Regions from separate parts of the Limnohabitans curvus genome, predicted to be linked through region 2. Evidence: predicted binding sites of a transcription regulator. Region 2 holds the regulator's gene; each other region holds the start of a gene.
What was found. Region 2 encodes FNR, which switches genes on or off when oxygen is low (the NO sensors DNR and NnrR bind a similar motif). Its sites were predicted from a motif close to TTGATNNNNATCAA; they were not measured.
Positions count from the first base shown of each region.

Region 1: a site for FNR is predicted at 2,722-2,735, ahead of B9Z44_RS00475 (DUF3149 domain-containing protein). Genes of this name have one in related genera too.
Region 3: a site for FNR is predicted at 2,250-2,263, ahead of B9Z44_RS06855 (fatty acid desaturase). Genes of this name have one in related genera too.
Region 4: a site for FNR is predicted at 2,381-2,394, ahead of B9Z44_RS09025 (OmpW/AlkL family protein). Genes of this name have one in related genera too.

Region 1 is NZ_NESP01000001.1:114,075-119,096, forward strand. It holds gene B9Z44_RS00460 (NAD+ synthase) at 1-602, opposite strand, end outside; gene B9Z44_RS00465 (GNAT family N-acetyltransferase) at 647-1,822, shown strand; gene ppa (inorganic diphosphatase) at 1,898-2,425, opposite strand; gene B9Z44_RS00475 (DUF3149 domain-containing protein) at 2,520-2,663, opposite strand; gene moaA (GTP 3',8-cyclase MoaA) at 2,772-3,947, shown strand; gene mobA (molybdenum cofactor guanylyltransferase MobA) at 3,973-4,611, shown strand; gene moeA (molybdopterin molybdotransferase MoeA) at 4,608-5,022, shown strand, end outside.
Region 2 is NZ_NESP01000001.1:2,279,892-2,284,913, reverse strand. It holds gene B9Z44_RS11450 (sulfite exporter TauE/SafE family protein) at 1-206, opposite strand, end outside; gene hemN (oxygen-independent coproporphyrinogen III oxidase) at 206-1,594, opposite strand; gene fnr (fumarate/nitrate reduction transcriptional regulator Fnr) at 1,671-2,408, shown strand; gene B9Z44_RS11435 (hypothetical protein) at 2,405-2,713, opposite strand; gene B9Z44_RS11430 (FixH family protein) at 2,768-3,058, opposite strand; gene ccoG (cytochrome c oxidase accessory protein CcoG) at 3,065-4,435, opposite strand; gene ccoP (cytochrome-c oxidase, cbb3-type subunit III) at 4,520-5,022, opposite strand, start outside.
Region 3 is NZ_NESP01000001.1:1,364,043-1,369,064, reverse strand. It holds gene B9Z44_RS06865 (phosphoglycerate kinase) at 1-686, shown strand, start outside; gene B9Z44_RS06860 (surface-adhesin E family protein) at 690-1,061, opposite strand; gene B9Z44_RS06855 (fatty acid desaturase) at 1,131-2,213, opposite strand; gene pyk (pyruvate kinase) at 2,451-3,884, shown strand; gene fba (class II fructose-bisphosphate aldolase) at 3,993-5,022, shown strand, end outside.
Region 4 is NZ_NESP01000001.1:1,788,664-1,793,685, reverse strand. It holds gene B9Z44_RS09035 (hypothetical protein) at 1-244, opposite strand, end outside; gene B9Z44_RS15185 (hypothetical protein) at 548-694, shown strand; gene B9Z44_RS09030 (hypothetical protein) at 739-1,194, shown strand; gene B9Z44_RS09025 (OmpW/AlkL family protein) at 1,648-2,361, opposite strand; gene B9Z44_RS09020 (porin) at 2,465-3,676, opposite strand; gene coq7 (2-polyprenyl-3-methyl-6-methoxy-1,4-benzoquinone monooxygenase) at 3,948-4,577, shown strand; gene B9Z44_RS09010 (OsmC family protein) at 4,587-5,022, opposite strand, start outside.

The DNA of each region.
Region 1 (5,022 bases), 2.2 Mb from region 2:
ACACGACCACGCATGGCTTGCTCGCGCTCGTCGCCCTTACCCACATGAAATGGCGACGCGTTGATCACGGCCAACAGCTCGGCACCTGCCGCTTTGGCGTCCGCAGCAGGCGCATCGAACCAAGCATCTTCACAAATCAACAGACCCACTTTCGTGCCAGCCACGTCAAACACACAAGGCTGGTTGCCCGCCACGAAATAGCGGCGCTCGTCAAACACTTGGTAATTGGGCAGCTCACGCTTGGCGTAAGACGCAACAACTTGGCCCTCGCACACCACACTCGCCATGTTGAAGCGGCGTTGCACAGACACCGAACGTGTGCGCTCATCGCCACCTGAAGGGTGGCCGACCACCACATGCAAGCCCTTTAACCCGCTCAAGGCAGCGGACACTGTTTTCAAGGCATCATCACAAGCCTGAATGAATGAGGGGCGAAGGAATAAATCTTCGGCAGCGTAGCCGCAAAGCGACAGCTCGGGCGTGAGCACCAAGCGCGCGCCGTCTTGATACGCTTCCGTGGCGCAATTGATGATCTTCTGGGCGTTACCCGCCATGTCGCCCACCACGAAATTCAATTGAGCAACACAAATTTTGAGAGTCATGGCAGCAGGCACGTGTCCAAAGTAAAACAGGTCTAAAAAAGCAAATGGATTATGTCATCCGCGTCCACGCGAGCCCGCTCGATATCCCTGCAGCCGCGTGGGATGCACTGCTCGCTCAGCAAGACGCGCCCTCGCCCTTCATGCAGCACGCCTATCTGGCGGCCTTGCACGCCAGCGGCAGTGCCACACCCGAGACGGGCTGGACTCCGCAATTTGTGACGCTATGGCAAGGCGAGGCATTGGCCGCCGCAAGCGCGCTCTACCTCAAAGACCACTCCTACGGCGAATACGTGTTCGACTGGGCATGGGCCAACGCCTATGCCGACCACGGCCTGAACTACTTCCCCAAAACCACGTGTGCCGTGCCGTTCACGCCCGTGCCTGGATCACGCTTACTGGCTGTGGATGCCACCGCTCGCCAAACCTTGCTCAAAGCCATGTTGGAGGTAGCCCAACAGCACCAACTGTCCTCGTTGCATTTGTTGTTTACCAGCTCCGACGACCGTGCTGCTTGCAACGCCCTTGGCCTGATGCAGAGACAAACCGTGCAATTCCATTGGCACAACGCCGACCTGCAAGGCACGCCCTTTGAGAGCTTCGATACTTTCTTGGCAAGCCTATCCCAAGAGAAACGCAAAAAAATCAAACAAGAACGCCGCCGCGTGGCCGATGCAGGCGTGACGTTTCGCACCTCAGTCGGCTCCGCCATCAGCACAGCTGACTGGGATTTTTTCTACCAATGCTACGAGCGCACTTACCTCGAACACGGCAACGCGCCGTACCTGAGCCGCACCTTCTTTGAACACATGCAGCGCGATATGCCTGAGAACTGGGTGCTGTTTGTGGCCGAGCGCGACAACCGCCCCATCGCCAGCAGCTTGGTGGCTGTGCAGGGGCTAGGCTGCGCAGAGGCCGTTGCCTATGGCCGCTACTGGGGCGCGTTAGAGCGCGTGGACTGCCTGCACTTTGAAGCCTGCTACTACCAACCTTTGAACTGGTGCATCGCCAACGGCGTGCAACGCTTTGAAGGCGGCGCCCAAGGCGAACACAAAATGGCCCGCGCCCTCATGCCCGTGCCCACCTACAGCGCACATTGGCTGGCCCACCCCGCGTTTGCAGATGCCGTGGAACGGTTTCTTGAACGTGAGTCAGCGGGTGTTGACAACTACCTCGACCACTTGGCCGAGCGCAGCCCCTTTAAACGCCAAGAGCCTCAATAGTCAAGCAGGCATAAAAAGCCCGCAGAAACAAAAAAGCCCGCTAGGTAGCGGGCTTTCGATGGACGCCACGAAGAATTACTTCTTGTAGTTGGCCATACCGTCCAAGATTTCTTTGTGGGCAGACTCAATGCCTTCCCAGCCCTTGACCTTGACCCACTTGCCTTTTTCGAGGTCTTTGTAGTGTTCAAAGAAGTGGGCAATTTGTTGCAACTGCAACTCATGGATATCGTCTAAAGACTTGATGTTGCTGTAACGGGCCAAGATTTTTTCAGTAGGCACAGCCAACACTTTGCCGTCCACGCCGCCTTCGTCTTCCATCAACAAGATGCCCAACGCACGGCAAGGCACCACCACGCCAGGTGGCAATGGGAAAGGTGTCATCACCAACACGTCCACGGGGTCGCCGTCGCCCGCGATGGTTTGTGGTACGTAGCCGTAGTTGGTGGGGTAATGCATAGCCGTACCCATGAAACGGTCCACAAACAGAGCGCCAGACTCTTTGTCGACTTCGTACTTCACAGGATCCGAGTTCATCGGGATTTCGATGATCACGTTGAAGGCTTCAGGAACTTTGCTACCGGGGGTGACTTTATTCAGGGACATGGTGTCTTGTTATAAAAGTTAAAAAAGAAACACAGAGGATTAGCCCCGATTTTACTTTCACGGGGCTTGCGTCTCTGCGTTGTCTTTGAAACTGTTATTCGTGGGTGCTTTTACCGGTTTCGTCCATCAACCCTAGGAAAACGCGCAAAAAGTACACAGCCATGGCCAAGATAAAAACAATCACAGCCACGCTCATCAGGCCGTAGTCGGTCGAAAAAAGGTCAATCCAAGCTTTCATGGGGTTACTCCTATCAATTGCAATGCCCCTACTTTGCCCCGTCTCAACGCTTGTCGCACTGATCTACATCAAGGCTTAGGGGATTCGTGGCTCAGGCAAAATCAAAACATGTCTGAACGCGTGATTCCCTTGGTCGATCAACGGCTGCTTGCCTTACCGGCCACCCTCCCTTTGCAACCCATTGCAGCCAATGGTTTGCTCAGCGACAGCTTGGGTCGCCCACTGCATGATTTGCGCATCAGCGTGACCGACCGTTGCAACTTTCGCTGCAACTACTGCATGCCCAAAGAGGTGTTCAACAAAGATTACGCCTACCTGCCTCATGGTGACTTGCTGAACTTTGAAGAAATCACCCGCCTTGCCAAAGTGTTTGTGTCCCACGGCGTGCTCAAAATTCGCCTCACCGGTGGCGAGCCTCTGTTGCGCAAAAACCTTGAAATCTTGGTGGACCAGCTGGCCAATATCCAAACGCCTGACGGTACGCCGCTAGACCTCACCCTCACCACCAACGGCTCGCTCTTGGCCCGCAAAGCCAAGTCACTCAAAGACGCGGGCCTGAACCGCGTGACCGTGAGCCTAGACGGCTTGGACGATGCCGTGTTCCGCGCCATGAACGATGTGGACTTCCCCGTGTCTGATGTACTGGACGGCATTGCCGCGGCCAAAGACGCCGGCTTAGGGCTGGATGCCAACGGCCAATTGACCGGCCTCAAAGTGAACATGGTGGTCAAGCGGCGCACCAACGTCGACCAAATCTTGCCCATGGCCCGCCACTTTCGCGGCAGCGGCATCACGCTGCGCTTCATCGAATACATGGATGTGGGCGCAACCAATGGCTGGTGCATGGACGATGTGTTGCCCTCTGCCGACGTGATTCAACGCCTGCAACAAGAATTCCCACTCGTGGCCTTAGAGGCCAGCGCACAAGGCGAAACCGCACAACGCTGGGGCTATGCCAACGCCGCAGGCGTGTTCGATCCTGCCTTGGGCGAAGTGGGTGTGATCAGCAGCGTGACCCAAGCGTTTTGCCGCGACTGCAACCGCGCCCGCCTCTCCACCGAAGGCAAGCTCTACCTTTGTTTGTTTGCCACACAGGGCTATGACTTGCGCAGCCTCATGCGAGGGGGGCAAGCCAGCGATGCCGATATTGCGTCGGCCATCGGCCATATTTGGCAAGGCCGCGACGACCGCTATTCCGAACTCCGCGCCTCCCTGCCCGCTGACAGCTCACCTGACGGTTCATCTGCGGCACGTCGCGTCGAGATGAGCTACATCGGTGGCTAAGCGCAACCCTACCCAACACACCCACATGACACACAGCATTGAACCCCAAGACATCACCGGCCTCATCTTGGCCGGAGGCCGAGGCAGCCGCATGGGCGGCGTGGACAAAGGCTTGCAAAACTTCAACGGCATCCCGCTGGCCTTGCACACCCTCATGCGCCTAGGCCCCCAAGTAGAAACCGTGATGGTCAATGCCAACCGCAACCTCTCGGCCTACGAGTCGTTTGGAGCCTCTGTCTGGCCCGATGCCTCGGCTGACTTTGCAGGGCCGCTGTCGGGTTTTTTGGTGGGCCTAGAGCGCGCCGAAACGCCCTACGTGCTGACCGTGCCGTGCGACACACCGCGCCTGCCACTCGACCTGGCCGAGCGCTTGGCCGCAGCCATGGTGCGCGAAAACGCCGACATCGCCATGGCCGCAGCACCCGAGACCGATGACCAAGGCCAAACCCAAATTCGCACGCAACCTGTGTTTTGCTTGATGAAAATTGAGCTCTCCGAAAGCTTGGTCAAGTTCACCCACGCCGGTGGCCGCAAGATTGACGCATGGACCGCACAGCACAACACCGTGGTCGTGGCCTTTGACGCCCCGGGTGACGACCCGCTGGCCTTTGCCAACGTCAACACCTTGAACGAACTGCAAGCCCTCGAAAACGCCGCGCCATGAAAAGCATCGACGACATCGCCGCTGCCCTGCAAGGCTACGACCCACAAGCCTTGAGCGTGGACCAAGTCAACGCGTTTTTGCATGAACTCGTGCAACCCGTGTCTACCGACGAGTCGCAAGACCTGTATTTGTTTGACGCACTGGGCCGCGTACTGGCACAAGACGTCATCTCCCCCATCAGCGTGCCTGCGCACAACAACTCGGCCATGGATGGCTTTGCGTTTGATGCAGCTCAGCTACAAGCCGCTCAGCCCCTCACCCTGCGCGTGGTGGGCACCGCACTGGCGGGCAAAGCCTGGCAAGGCAAGGTCAACGCAGGCGAATGCCTGAAGATCATGACCGGCGCCATCCTGCCCGATGGACTCGACACCGTGGTGCCGCAAGAGTTGGCCCACATCAAGACCGAACACG
Region 2 (5,022 bases):
ATGGTGCTGGCCGCCAATGCGCCCAAAGCGCTGTAGCCCACAACGCGCCCCAATTGAAATAAGAGCATGGCCGAAGTGCCCTGCCCTCCCGTTTGCTTTTGGGCCGCACGGCCAATGCCCGCACAAGCCGCACCGCACATGGCCAAACAGTGCGGCCCACCCGCGAGCCCCATGAGGAGTGCGGTAAGGGCCAAAGTTGTGTTCATCAGATGATTTTAGAGAACCTTGCGCGGTTCTTGTCGGCTTGCAGGTATTTGTCAAACACCATGGCCACACCACGCACAAAGAACCAACCCAGCTCAGTCACGTGAATAGCAGCGTCATCCATGGTCAACAAACCTTGTTCTTGCATCGCCTCTAACGCTTTGATCTCTGGGGCGAAATACTGCTTGAAGTCCACCAAATGCGACAACTCCACCGATTCAAACAGCACGCTGCCTTGGCACATCAGCGCCATGATGACGGTGCGGCGCACCAAGTCATCACGCGTCAGGGCCATGCCACGCGCAACGGGCAAGCGGCCTTGGTTAAGCAAGTCGTAGTACTCGTCCAATGTTTTCACGTTTTGGCTGAAGGTCGGACCCACACGGCCAATGGAAGACACGCCTAGGGCGATCAAGTCGCAATCAGGCTGCGTGCTGTAGCCCTGAAAGTTGCGGTGTAAACGGCCCTGACGCTTGGCCACCGCCAGCGCATCAGTGGGCAATGCGAAGTGGTCCATGCCCACATACACATAGCCCGCGTCCATCAGCACGCGCATGGCACTTGAAAGCATGACCAGCTTAGAGGCCGCAGGTGGCAAGTCTTGGGTATGGATGCGGCGTTGCGGTTTGAAGCGCTCGGGCAAATGGGCATAGGCATACAACGCGATGCGGTCTGGACGAAGCTTGACCACCTGGCCCAGCGTGCGCTCAAAGGTCTCAGGCGTTTGCATGGGCAAGCCATAAATCAAATCCACGTTGACCGACTCAAACCCCAGCTCGCGCGAGGCCGCCACCAAATCAAACACTTGCTCTGCGGGCTGGATGCGGTGCACCGCCTTTTGCACGGCGGGTTCAAAGTCTTGCACGCCAAAGCTCAAACGGTTAAAACCCTGCTCTGCCAAAGCGGCCAATCGTTCCCGCGTGACCGTGCGTGGGTCAATCTCAACCGAGTATTCACCGCCGGGCGCAAACTGAAAATTGCGGCGCAGCATGGCCATGAGTTGCGCCAACTCTGCATCGCTCAAAAACGTAGGGCTGCCGCCACCGAGGTGAAGCTGCGACACCACTTGGCCTTGACCTAAGTGGGCAATGTTGAGATCGACCTCGCGCTCTAGATAACGCAAATATTCGGCGCCACGCTCATGGTGCTTGGTGATGATTTTGTTACACGCACAGTAATAACACAGCGACTCACAAAACGGGATGTGTACATACAGCGACAAGGGGTAGGCTTTTGCGCCTACACCATCGCGGCGTTGTTCTAGCGCTTGCAAGTAGTCAGCCTCACCAAACGCCTCCACAAATCGGTCTGCCGTGGGATACGAGGTGTAGCGCGGCCCAGCCACGTCATAGCGCCGTAAAAGTTCTGGATTGAGGACAAGAGAATGCATAAGTTCACACCTAAATTTGCGCTCCATAATAGGCGTGCAGGCACATTAAAAAGTTGACCTGCATCAACACAAACGACTGTCAGCACCCATGAATTCCACCAGTATCAAAGTCGCCTGTTCCAACTGCAATTTGCGAGAGCTCTGCATGCCTTTGGGCTTGAATGAGAGCGAAATGGAACGTGTGGATGAGGTGGTGGCGACGCGTCGCAAAGTGACTCGCGGTGATAACCTTTTCAGAAATGGTGACAAGTTCAACGCGCTGTTCGCCATTCGCACAGGGTTTTTCAAGACACGCATCTCATCTGAGGATGGCCGCGATCAAGTGACGGGCTTTCAAATGGCGGGCGAAATCATTGGCCTAGATGGCATCGTGAGCGACCACCACACCTGTGATGCTGTCGCGCTCGAAGACGCTGAAGTGTGTGTGATGCCGTTTGATCGCATTGAAGAGTTGTCACGCGAAATCACTTCGCTGCAGCGTCATGTGCACAAAATCATGAGCCGTGAAATCGTGCGTGAAAACGGGGTGATGTTGCTGCTGGGCAGCATGCGGGCTGAAGAGCGCTTAGCCGCCTTCTTGCTGAACCTGGTGCAACGCTTGCACGCCAGGGGTTTCTCTCAGTCAGAATTGGTTTTGCGAATGACGCGTGAAGAGATTGGCAGCTACTTAGGACTCAAATTAGAAACCGTGAGCCGCACGTTTTCTAAATTTGTGGAAGACGGCATTGTTGAGGTCAAGCAGCGCCACGTGCGCATCCTCAATCCAGACGCGCTCAAACTTATCGTGAACGCACAAACCTGTCAGCCAGGTTAAACCGCAACAGGCTCGCAACACGCCTCTTGCTTGGGGCAACCATCTGGACGCTCGGTGGGCACCAACGGGCAACGGTTCATTTCAAATGGCGACACCGAGAGCAAGGTTGTCAAAGCACTTGATGCCGCTGTGATGCTCCAAAAAACAAAAAACGACAAGGTGTACACACCTTGTCGTGAAAGCTCAATGGGCTGACCAAACCATTGCATGTCTTGCGGGTCTACAAATGCAAACACCAGCATTTCCAAAACACCCGCCACTAAAAAGGCGGGCCATGCAATCCACATCATTCGCTGAGCCAACATTCTGATTCTCCTGAGAAGGAACTAATTCAGTTTAGGGCTGAATGCGCTAAAAAGTTATGGGGTTTTCGCGGGGGTGTCTGGCTTAGCTGATTCAGCTTTGGGGGTCACCACATGGTTGCGCGCCTGCATGGCGGGCGCCAACTGCATGTCTTTTTCTGCTGCCAAGGTTTTGTTGATGTCTAAACCTCGGCGGTAGTAGTCATCGGCCACCACGGGGTCAGGAATGCGAATCGCAATCGCCAAGGTGATGAAGCCAGCCACAACCACTGCAGCAGGCCCCGCAATGATGAGCCATACATGGCCGTATTGCCACCAAGGTTTGGTATCAGGTGTGTCTTGTTTCATGATGCATTACCTAGGAACGATGAACACAGATTTCTCGACCACGAAGTCATCCGTACCCAGGGCCTGGATTTCAAACGTGATTTTGTGCGAACCGCCTTCGACAGAACCATAAGGGATATCGGCTCGCAATACCACCCAACGGGCTTGTGCAGGGTCCACCATCACCTCAGTATCGGTCGTGATTTTCAAACCGGGCAAGCCTTTGACGGACAAGCGGTACGTTTGAACAGTTTCAGCCGCATTCATGATTTGCAAACGGTACACGTTTTCCAGCGTGCCGTATTCGGTGATACGAGACAAGGTTGAGCGGTCACGCACCACATCAACCTTAAAGGGCGTGCGCAAACTGAGTGAAACAAATAAACCCACCGTCACCGCCACCAAGATCATGGTGTAAATCTGAATACGAGGCCGCATCAAGCGTTGCCAGATTTGTTGAGGCGTCCACTTGTTGTCCATCGCATTTTGCGTGGAGTAGCGTACCAAACCACGGGCGTAGCCCATCTTGTCCATCACGGTGTCGCACACGTCAGCACAAGCACCGCAGCCAATACATTCGTATTGCAAGCCATCGCGGATATCAATGCCGGTGGGACACACTTGCACACACAAAGTGCAGTCCACGCAGGCACCCAAGCTCAAAGCTCCTGCTTCGGCTTTCTTAGAACGTGGGCCACGTGGTTCGCCACGCTCTGTGTCATACGTGACGATGAGTGTGTCGTTGTCAAACATGGCGCTTTGAAAGCGCGCGTAAGGACACATGTATTTACACACTTGCTCACGCATGAAGCCCGCATTGCCATACGTGGCAAAGGCGTAGAAGAACACCCAGAACAGTTCCCATGAACTCATCTGCGTCAGGAAAAACTCCATTGCCAGCTCACGGATGGGGGTGAAGTAACCCACAAAAGTGAAGCCAGTCCAGATCGACAAGAAGATCCAGATGATGTGCTTGTACCACTTCTTAACCAACTTCTCCAACGAGAAGTCTGCGTCGTCCAAGCGCATACGGGCGGAGCGGTCGCCTTCGACCTTGCGCTCAATCCACAAGAAAATTTCGCTGTAAACCGTTTGCGGACAGGCATAACCACACCACAAACGCCCCGCCACTGCCGTGAACAAAAACAGCGCCAAGGCTGAAATCACCAACAAGCCCGTGAGATAAATAAAGTCTTGCGGGTACAAGACCAAACCAAAAATATAAAACCGGCGCGACGCCAAATCGAACAGCACCGCTTGACGTGTGCCCCACTCAAACCAAGGCAAACCGTAAAACACCAGCTGCGTCAGGACCACCAAAATCCAGCGCCAATAAGCAAAGATACCCTCCACAGAGCGAGGGTAGATTTTTTTCGATGCAGCATAAAGCGAGACCATCGCCTCGTCCGCAGAGCCCGAAGGCTCTGGAACGATGGGGATGGTCTTGCGCTGCTTGGAGTCGTCAGCAGAGTTCAAAGCGTTTTACTTCGCAACAGCAGGTTTATTCGAGAAGCCCCAAACATAGGCGGTCAACACGTGAATTTGTGATTCAGTCAAACGGCCTTCTTGTGCTGGCATTTGGTTGACCTTACCGTTGTTGATCATCGCGGTGATGGCTTCTTCGCCCCAGCCGTGCAACCAGATCTTGTCGGTCAAGTTAGCCGAGCCCATGGCTTGCATACCTTTACCGTCAGGACCGTGACATGCAGCACAAGCACCGAACTTCGACTTACCCAAAGCGGCACGCACGGAGTCATGTGGGCTGCCAGACAAGCTCAACACATAGTGCGACACGTTACGGATGTCATCAGGTGTTCCGACAGCTGCGGCCATAGGAGGCATTTGACCAATGCGACCTTTGGTGAGTGTCTCTTTGATTTTGTCAGTCGTGCCGCCATGCAGCCAATCGCTGTCGGTCAAGTTGGGGAAGCCTTTTGAACCGCGGGCGTCAGAACCGTGGCACTGTGCGCAGTTATTCATGAACA
Region 3 (5,022 bases), 920 kb from region 2:
CGTTGTTGGCCGCCGAGATTGACGCCATCACCAAAGCCTTGGCTAACCCCAAACGTCCACTGGCCGCCATCGTGGCGGGCAGCAAGGTCAGCACCAAGCTGACCATTTTGAAGAGCTTGGCCAACAACGTGGACCAACTCATCGTGGGTGGCGGCATTGCCAACACCTTCATGCTGGCCGCGGGCCTGAACATTGGCAAGAGCTTGGCCGAACATGACTTGGTGGACGAAGCCAAAGCCGTGATCGACATCATGAAAGCGCGCGGCGCTGAAGTGCCAATCCCCACCGACGTGGTGACCGCCAAAACCTTCGCCGCAGATGCCGTGGCCACCGTGAAGAAAGCCACCGACGTGGCCGACGACGACATGATCTTGGACATCGGCCCAGAGACTGCTGCCAAGCTGGCCGCGCAGCTCAAGCAAGCTGGCACGATTGTGTGGAACGGCCCTGTGGGCGTGTTTGAATTTGCGGCGTTCGAGAACGGCACCAAAACCATCGCGCACGCCATTGCCGAATCGAGCGCTTTCAGCATTGCAGGTGGTGGCGACACCTTGGCAGCCATTGCCAAGTACGGCATCGAAAAACAAGTGGGCTACATCTCTACCGGCGGTGGTGCTTTCTTGGAAGTGCTGGAAGGCAAGACCTTGCCTGCATTCGAGATTTTGACCAAGCGCGCTGCGGGTTAAAACTCACCAAGCACAAGCAAACGCAAACAACTGCCGGCTCATGCTGTCTTGGCTGATGGGCCGCCAGCCTTCAGGCACTGGCAGGACTTTGATGGCGGGGCCGTTGCCCATTTTGTTGGGGTGGCTGGTGGCACTGAGGGTTTTGTATTTGCCTTCGGCGCAGTCGTAATCGATGTTTGATTTGACCGATTGCTGGCCTGTTTGGTCTGGCGCTTGCAGGTCGTACACCACCCACACGCGGCGGTTGCCGCCCATTTTGCTGATGGCGCTGGAGTCGATGTAAACGGTGGCCACTTCGTTGCGCGTGACTGTGACCCACATGGCGTGCGATGCGGTGGCTGCAGCGGCCAACAAAAACAAAACAATGAACTTCATGGGCATGGAGCGTACAAGAAAAAGCCCCGCAAATTCGTGTGAACTTGCGGGGCTGAGAAGGCTGGGTGCTTAGGCCTTCATCGCACGAGGGCTAGTGACCTTGCCGTCGTAAGTGGTCCAGCTGTCGGTCTTGAAGTCATACAGCTTGCAGTCGCGTGCTGTTTGAAAGTACCAGCGCCAAGAGAAAGGCTGAACGATGATGCGCTCTGGCAGCAACTCTTCGAGTTTGCTTTGCGCTTGCTTCAGCTTGTACAGAGGGATGCTCATGTCCAAGTGGTGCGCGGTGTGCTCCATGATGTGGTGCATCAGTGCGCCAATGTTCAAGGGGAAGGTCAAGTGCACGGTGGTGGACACAAAAGGCGACGCCTTAGACCAACCCGTGCGCTCTTCGTGCCAAGACACGTCCACGTGAGTGTGGTGCACATAAACCACAAAGCCAATCATGCTGACCCAGAAGAAGAAGGGTACGCCCACGCCCATCAACAAGATGTAGCCGATGGTTTGCTCAGTGGCGATTGCAGCCCAAGCCATGACAGCGACCCAAAGCACGGCGAATGCAGTGATCAGCAAGCAGTCTTTGATGAAGATCGGGCGGCGTGTGGGCATGTTCTTTTCATTGGGGAACACCATCTTGTTCCACCAGATTTCGATCATGTAGTACAGGCCAGGTGCCCAGCCGCTGCGGTAGACGCGGTCACGCAGTTTTTCGAAGGTGCTCAGGGCTTCGAATTCTTCGGGGGTGTAAGGGGCCCACACGAAGTCGAAGTTTTTCAGGTTGGTGTAGCCGTGGTGCACCACGTTGTGGCCAATGTCCCACAGGCTGTAGGCGGTCAACGAGGGCAAGAAGGCGATGCGGCCCAACCACTTGTTGAGGTTGCGGTGCGGCGTCAGGCTCTGGTGGCACGCGTCGTGGCCCAAGATGAACAAACGGCCAATCACGAAACCTGCTGCGCAGCCGCTCAAGAGCTTGGCCCACCAAGATTCGAACAACACAGTGCCGGCCATGAGGGCGCCCCAAAGCACGTAGTCAACGACGAGCATGACGATGGCCAGCGCCGTGGTGCGTTCAGCCAATGGAATCAGCCACTCGCGCATGACTTTGCGGTGCGGCATCGGTTCGCCGGGAAGGATAGGTTGGATATGTGTGGTCATAGAAGATGAATCTTAGGTGAGCTGTGATGATGCGCACTGATTTGCATCAATTAGTGACAGATTATCGCTGTTTACGCACATGAATGGGTGTTTACCCGCCAAACCCCTTGTCACTCGAAGGCTGATAAGCGCTAAAAAGCATGCGTTTTAACCCGTGCATATGTTGAAGAACACCGCTGTGGCGTGCTTTAAGCATGTAAGAATCAAGCAAACAAAACACATACGGAGACACAAAACATGGCACGTCACGCTACCAAAATTGTTGCTACTTTAGGCCCAGCTTCCAGCGATCCCGCGTTGCTGGAAGCCATGATCCGCGCTGGCGTGAACGTGGTTCGCCTGAATTTCAGCCACGGCAAAGCCCAAGACCACATTGACCGCGCCCGACTGGTGCGCGAAGCCGCCGCCCGCGCAGGCCGCGAAGTGGCCATCATGGCCGACCTGCAAGGCCCCAAGATTCGCGTGGGCAAGTTTGTGGATGGCAAGGTCATGTTGGAGAACGGCGCCAAATTTGTGCTCGACGCCTCACGCACCGAACCCGGCGATTTGCAAGGCGTGGGTTTGGACTACAAAGAACTGCCCCGCGACGTGAAGCCCGGCGATTTGCTGTTGCTCAACGACGGCTTGATCGTGTTGACCGTCGAAGCCGTGCGCGGTGAACAAGTGCACACCACGGTCAAAGTGGGTGGTGAGTTGTCGAACAACAAAGGCATCAACAAACAAGGCGGCGGCCTGACTGCACCGGCCTTGACCGGCAAAGACATGGAAGACATCAAAACCGCGATGAGCTTCCAAGCCGACTACCTCGCTGTGAGCTTCCCCAAAAACGCCACCGACATGGAAATGGCGCGCCAACTGGCCAACGTGGCTGGCGCTGAATACAAACACAAGCCGGGCTTGATTGCCAAGATTGAGCGTGCCGAGGCCATCCCGCTGTTAGAAGAAATTTTGCGAGCCAGCGACGGCATCATGGTGGCGCGTGGCGACTTGGCCGTCGAGGTGGGTAACGCCGCCGTGCCCGCGTTGCAAAAACGCATGATCAAGCTGGCGCGTCAGCACGACAAAGTGGTGATCACAGCCACCCAAATGATGGAAAGCATGATCACCAACCCCGTGCCCACGCGCGCCGAGGTGAGCGACGTGGCCAACGCCGTGATTGACGGTACAGACGCCGTCATGCTCAGTGCTGAAACCGCCGCAGGCAAATACCCGCTTGAGACCGTGCAAGAAATGTCCAAGATTTGTGAGGCTGCCGAAGCCGCTGAGGACGTGGAACTGGACGCCGACTTCAAAGGCCAAACCTTCACCCGCATTGACCAAACCATCGCGATGGGTGCCTTGTTCACGGCGCACCACTTGGGCGCAAAAGCCATCGTGGCCTTGACCGAATCGGGCTCCACCGCGCTGTGGATGAGCCGCCACCGCATTCACATTCCCATCTACGCGGTGACCACCAAAGTGGCCTCACAACGCCGCATGGCTTTGTTCCGCAACGTGCGCCCCTTGTTGATGGACACCAGCGCCGACCGCGACACCGCTCTGGCCCAGGCCGAAGCGCACCTGAAGTTACGCGAAATCGTGGACACGGGCGATGTCTACGCCATCACTTGCGGCGACCCCATGGGCACGCCAGGCGGCACCAACATGCTGCGTATTTGCGAAGTTCGCTAAAGCATCTTGCACGGCGGGTGGGCTTTTGGGTCTGTCAGCTGTGCGGTGAGCTGCCGCCTTTAAAATTGCCAGCAGTTACATCAGTTTTTAATTTTTGAGGATTTCCCCATGGCACTCGTATCGATGCGCGAACTTCTGGACCACGCTGCAGAGCACGGTTACGGCATTCCAGCTTTCAACGTCAACAACTTGGAGCAAGTGCAAGCCGTGATGATGGCGGCCGACGCCGTGGGCGCGCCTGTCATCTTGCAAGCCAGCGCTGGCGCACGCAAATACGCCGGTGAGCCTTTCATCAAGCATTTGATTCAAGCCGCCACCGAAGCCTACCCACACATTCCTCTGGTGATGCACCAAGACCACGGCACATCGCCCAAGGTTTGCCAAGGTGCGATTGACCTCGGCTTTGGTTCCGTCATGATGGACGGCTCGTTGATGGAAGACGGCAAAACGCCTTCTAGCTTTGAGTACAACGTGCAAGTCACCCAGCAAGTGGTGGCCATGGCGCACAAAGTGGGCGTGTCGGTCGAAGGCGAATTGGGTTGCTTGGGCAATTTGGAAACCGGCGAAGCTGGTGAAGAAGACGGCATTGGCGCAGTGGGCAAACTCGACCACAGCCAAATGTTGACCGACCCTGAAGAAGCTGCGCTGTTTGTGAAAGCCACGCAACTCGACGCCTTGGCCATCGCCATCGGCACCAGCCATGGCGCGTACAAGTTCACCCGTGAACCCACGGGCGACATTTTGGCCATCAGCCGCGTCAAAGAAATTCACGCCCGCATCCCCAACACCCACTTGGTCATGCACGGTTCTAGCAGCGTGCCGCAAGACCTGTTGGCCATGATCAACCAATACGGCGGCCAGATGAAGCAGACCTTCGGTGTGCCCGTGTCTGAAATTCAAGAAGCCATCAAGCACGGCGTGCGCAAGGTCAACATTGACACCGACATCCGTTTGGCCATGACGGCTGCCGCTCGCAAGTTCATGTTTGAAAACCCAGAAAAATTTGACGCCCGCGAATGGCTCAAGCCAGCCCGCGAAGCTGCGATGAACATCTGCAAACAACGTTATTTGGAATTCGGTTGCGAAGGCCAAGGCAGCAAGATCAAAGGCGACAGCCTCTCTGTGGTGGCAGCCAAGT
Region 4 (5,022 bases), 490 kb from region 2:
ACCACTTGTGCAGTCGTGTTCGTTTTGGTCCAAATTGGCCGCAACGGTGCAGGGTACTGACGTTCACGCTGTAGATACCGCGCTTACGCATAAACGTGCTGCGCTTTTGTTGCATGGCATCGTCAATCAGTCCCTGCAAAACTCCCACATATTTGTCCAGCAGACGTGCTGCACTAGCAGCTGGTGTTGGGTGTGCTTGGCGCAGTTTTGCCAATACTTGGGGGTCAATCGTTAGTTTTGTCATATGTGCTTAGTCCTTGTCGCTTGTTTATTTAGCCATACAAGCAGGGCCAGTTGTGTAATTTGGCGCACTTTTTGAAAAAATACACAAGCTTATAGTGAAGAACTTCATCCAAGTAACCAACCCCATGTTGTCCCTTGGAATTGCTTGCTTGCAAGTGAACTAGTCCTACTTTTTTTTATCTACTGCAGCCCTGCATTTCACCCAAAATTCCTCCCCAAATCGTTGTTTCTTAGGGCCGTGGTGGTCGCATTTTTTTGCAGGTCTGCGTATCGTGCTGGGGACAAAACACAAGGAGATTTTGGGATGTATTACTTTGAAGCCAGTGTGCGTGTTGGTGGTCAGCTGGTCAAAACACGTGTCCAAGCCGCCAACGCATTTGATGCCAAGTTGTTGCTACAAGCCCAATACGGCGCTGCAAACATTGTGGGTTTCGTGGAGCAAATACGCTAGCCCAAAATCGCCCCACTGTTAAATACAACAACAGGGGGACAACCGTGCGATTACAAGAATTTTTGAGTGCAGATGAGCTGCAACAGTTGGAACAGCTGATTTACGCCAACGTGTACAAAGCGTTAGCCACGTACCAGCAACAACAACGCCTTGCTGTCATTCAGCGCCAGCAAGACAGCACCAGCACTGTCAAACCCCAAGCAACCAAACGCAAAAAGCAACTGGCTAGTAAAGTTAAACGCATTGCCCATGTTGCTGTACCCAAGCCGTTACCCCAACCCCAGCAGCAAGCAACCCCACAACCCAGCATCCCAAAAAGTTATAACCCCATCAAAACGGCCAAACCGTTACCTGCACCTACACGTGCAGCCATTAAACAGCCCAACGTAAATCAGGGTGAAAACGTTAGGGCTTTGGGTAATGTTGACCAGCGTGGACGTGCCATGTTGCCAAAACACCAGCGCGATACACCCATCTGGGACTTGGTCAACAAGCAATAGTTCTGCGCTGTCACGCTGACAGCTGCGTGGTTAGTGTGATTGCATCATGCTGGGACAAATACACGCCCCAACACCCAGCGCACTATGCCCAAATACTTAAGTTAAGGTTTTCGCAGCGGTGCCAGAAATCTCACACTTGTGAGATATTTCCCAAGCACAAGCGTTACCGCAGTAACGGTCAAACACCACAAGCGTCGATTAAATCTACGCTCAAAATTCGTTTACAAACGAAAAAATCAGTTTGCAAACTAGCTTTTTGTACGTAACTCCAGCGCCAGATGCTTGCGAAAACCGGCGACAACGCTGGGAAAAGTACTGAGCAATAGCAGCTACAGCTGACGCAGTGACTAGCAGCAAGACGGGCGTTTTCGCACAGGCGATAAAAAACCCCACCGTGTTGCCACGATGGGGTTTCAGACTTTTAAATCCTTAACTGGCTAAGCCAGTGTGCGATTAGAAGCGGTAGCCCATCTTCACCACATAGTCTGTGGTTTTCAGTTTGATATCGCCAGTTGTTGTGGTTGAGCCGTGAGCTGCATCACCAACAAAAGTGGCTGAAGTGGTCACTGGAATATAGGAAACCGAACCACTAACGCTCCACTTATCATCAATGTTGTAAATCAAACCCGCGTTGTATACGGGTGCCCAAGACGACGACAAAGCTGCGGATTTTCCAGCCAACCCTGCAACATCTGCACTGGTCTTGATGCTGTGAAACGAAACATGCGAAGCGCCTAGGCCGACATAGGGACGCCATTGATCTTTAGATGTTCCAAAGAAATACTTGGCGATTACTGTCGGTGTCCACAAATCAATCTTTGCTGCGCCAGGATGACTGGTAGCCAACGCTGCTGATGGACCATTAGGCGTCGCCAAATCTTGCGTAACAGTGGGGGGAATACCGATGGTCATTTCAGCACCCACGTTATCCGTAAACATACGCAACCAACCAAATGAAACAGTTGTCTCGGAACTAATGGTTGCAGAAGTGCCGACCAGTGCACCATTGATAGTGCTGTTGGGATTCGATAAAGTTCCTACAGATGCGTCCGTGTTAATTAACGCAATACCCGCGCTAACAATATTATCCCCAGCCTTCTGCGCAAATGCGCCAGATGCAGCAACCAAGGCAGCACAAGCCAAAGCGATTTTTGAAATTGAACTCATTTTTGTCTCCAATAATTTTTTGATTTAAAAAAACCCCACCACTTTTTCAAGAGATGGGGTTTTAGATTTTCTAGATCCTTAACTGGCTAAGCCAGCTTGGTGATTAGAACTGGTGCATCATGCCGATACCGTTCATAGTACCTTTAGACATTTTGTCAGCAGCTGTAGGCACGCTGTCTTTGGATGTACCGGTCATTGCGTACACCAATGTACGCTTGCTCAAGTTGTAACGAACACCGTATTGTGTGTTCTTGATGTCGTTGACGCGAGCTGTTGGACTATCAACGGTACCCTTACCAGTGATGGCGTACACAGAGGCTGCACCCATGGTGTATTGGATACCGTACTGGTTAGACTTCAATTCACGGCTATTAGCTGCGGTAACAGCTTCAGTCAAGCTGGCCTTGTTGTACTGGTAAGTAGCAGCAACTGGGCCATAAGTGTAGATCGCGCTCAGGTGATCATGCTTGGTCTTGATGTCAGTAACAGTAGCTGATGTAACTGCTGCTGATGTAACGCCAAAAATATTGCTTGCACCAGCGGCCGCAGCAATCACTTGAGGTGATTTGTGTGCTGTGTAGTCAGTACGAACGTAAGTGGCCTTCAAAGCACCTGCATCCATGTCAGCACGCAAAGCTGTGCGCTCTGCCTTGTTATCCAAAACTGGAGATGTTGCAACTTCAGATGTGAAAGTACGCTCAGCACCGTATTGCTTTTGCACTGTACCCGTGAACATGCCGTACTTTGGCGATGTGTACTGCAAACCGTTGGCACGTGAACCACCAGCTTCAGCCATGCCGTGGTCTTTCAACAAAGCGCCGTATTGCTCAACACCCAAGAAATAGCCAGATTGGGCTGATGTGTTGTACAAAGAAGAAACCATGTAACCGGCACGGATTTCACCGAAACCGCCACCCAAAGCAACGAATGTGTTGCGGTTGGTGCCAGTTGATTGTGCGCCGCTTGATGGGATTTGGTCGTCTGCAGTAGCTGTCTTACCACCTGAAACGTACTGAGGGGCGCCGTTGGCTGTGCGTGATGCCCAGTCTTGTGTGTTTGTTGGGGAAATGCCGTGTTCGTTGAAGAAACGAGCAGTCAAACCGCCACCCAAGTCTTCTTTAACTTCCAAGATGATGCGGTTTGGGCTGTTCAGGCCATCAGCAACGCCAGATGACTTACCGAACAATTTGCCATCACCGCCGAAGGCAGATTTGTTGATGTAGCCAACGTCAGCGTTACCAGAGATGGTTACAGAAGATTGTGCGAAAGCAGAAGTCGCGGCCAAAGCGGCCAATGCAACGAGGGTTTTTTTCATTTCAAGGTTCTCCAAGGTTTGAACAGGGGTTCTGAATTTTTCAGAACCAACCTCCGTTTTCGGGAAGTTGCACGTATTGAACCAGACGAGTGCGCAAAGGACTATGACAAGAGCCAAAAATAGCGCCGTTTCGTTGCATTCATGCAACAAACAAAAGCCCAACCCCTCGCAAACCCTTGTGAAATGGTGAATCTTCAAAAAACGACAAACCTGATGGGCGGGCGCTTATCTGGCGCCTAAGGTCTCTTGGCTTACGTCTTAAACTCAGCGTATGGATGCTCTTCTTATTGCCGCTGACAGCGCCTTGCGCACCGTGTTTGCCCGCCACCACGCCAACCGCCCCACCCCCATGTGGGCGGCCGAAGTGCCCACCCCTGCCCCACTGACCGACGCTGAAAAGCGCGAAGCGTCTGCGCTGATGCGCGTGAACCACGTAGGCGAGGTGTGCGCCCAAGCGCTGTACACCGCCCAAGCCTTGGCGACCCAGGACAACGCGCTACGCCAGCACCTGACGGCAGCATGCAACGAGGAAACCGACCATTTGGCGTGGGTCGAACACCGTCTACAAGAGTTGGGCGGGCGCACCAGCCTGCTGAACCCACTTTGGTACGCAGGCGCGTTCGGCATTGGCTATGTCGCAGCCAAACTGGGCGGCGACCGCATGAGCCTAGGGTTTGTGGTGGAGACCGAGCGTCAGGTTGAAGCGCATTTAGAAAGCCACTTGGGTTTACTGCCCGCGAACGACGGGCCCAGCCGCGCCATCGTGGCGCAAATGAAGGTGGACGAGGCCCAGCACGCCAAAGAAGCGCAACTGGCGGGGGCCGCCGAACTGCCAGCCCCTTTCAAAGCCATGATGCAAGTGGCCGCCAAGGTGATGACCACCGTGGCGCACCGCATCTAACCCTGTGTTTTAGGCTTCCACCAGCTCGAAGCTGGTGGTAATTTCCGCAGTTTTGCCCAGCATGATGCTGGCCGAGCAATATTTGTCGTGGCTCATGGCAATGGCGCGCTCCACAGCAGAGGCTGGCACGCCTTGGCCCGTGACGGTGAAGTGCATGTTGATTTTGGTGAACACCTTGGGGTCTTCGGTGGCCCGTTCGCTGGTGATTTTTACGCTGCAGCCCTGCACGTTGTGACGGCCACGCTTGAGGATGAGCACCACGTCATAAGCCGTGCAGCCGCCTGTGCCCGCCAGCAACAGTTCCATGGGGCGAGGGGCCAAGTTTTGGCCGCCGTTCTCTGGCTTGGCCGCATCGGGTGCGCCGTCCATGGCCACCACGTGACCGCTGCCAGTTTCTGCAATAAAGCCCATGCCTGAACGGGTGCCAGAGTTGCCGGTCCAGCTG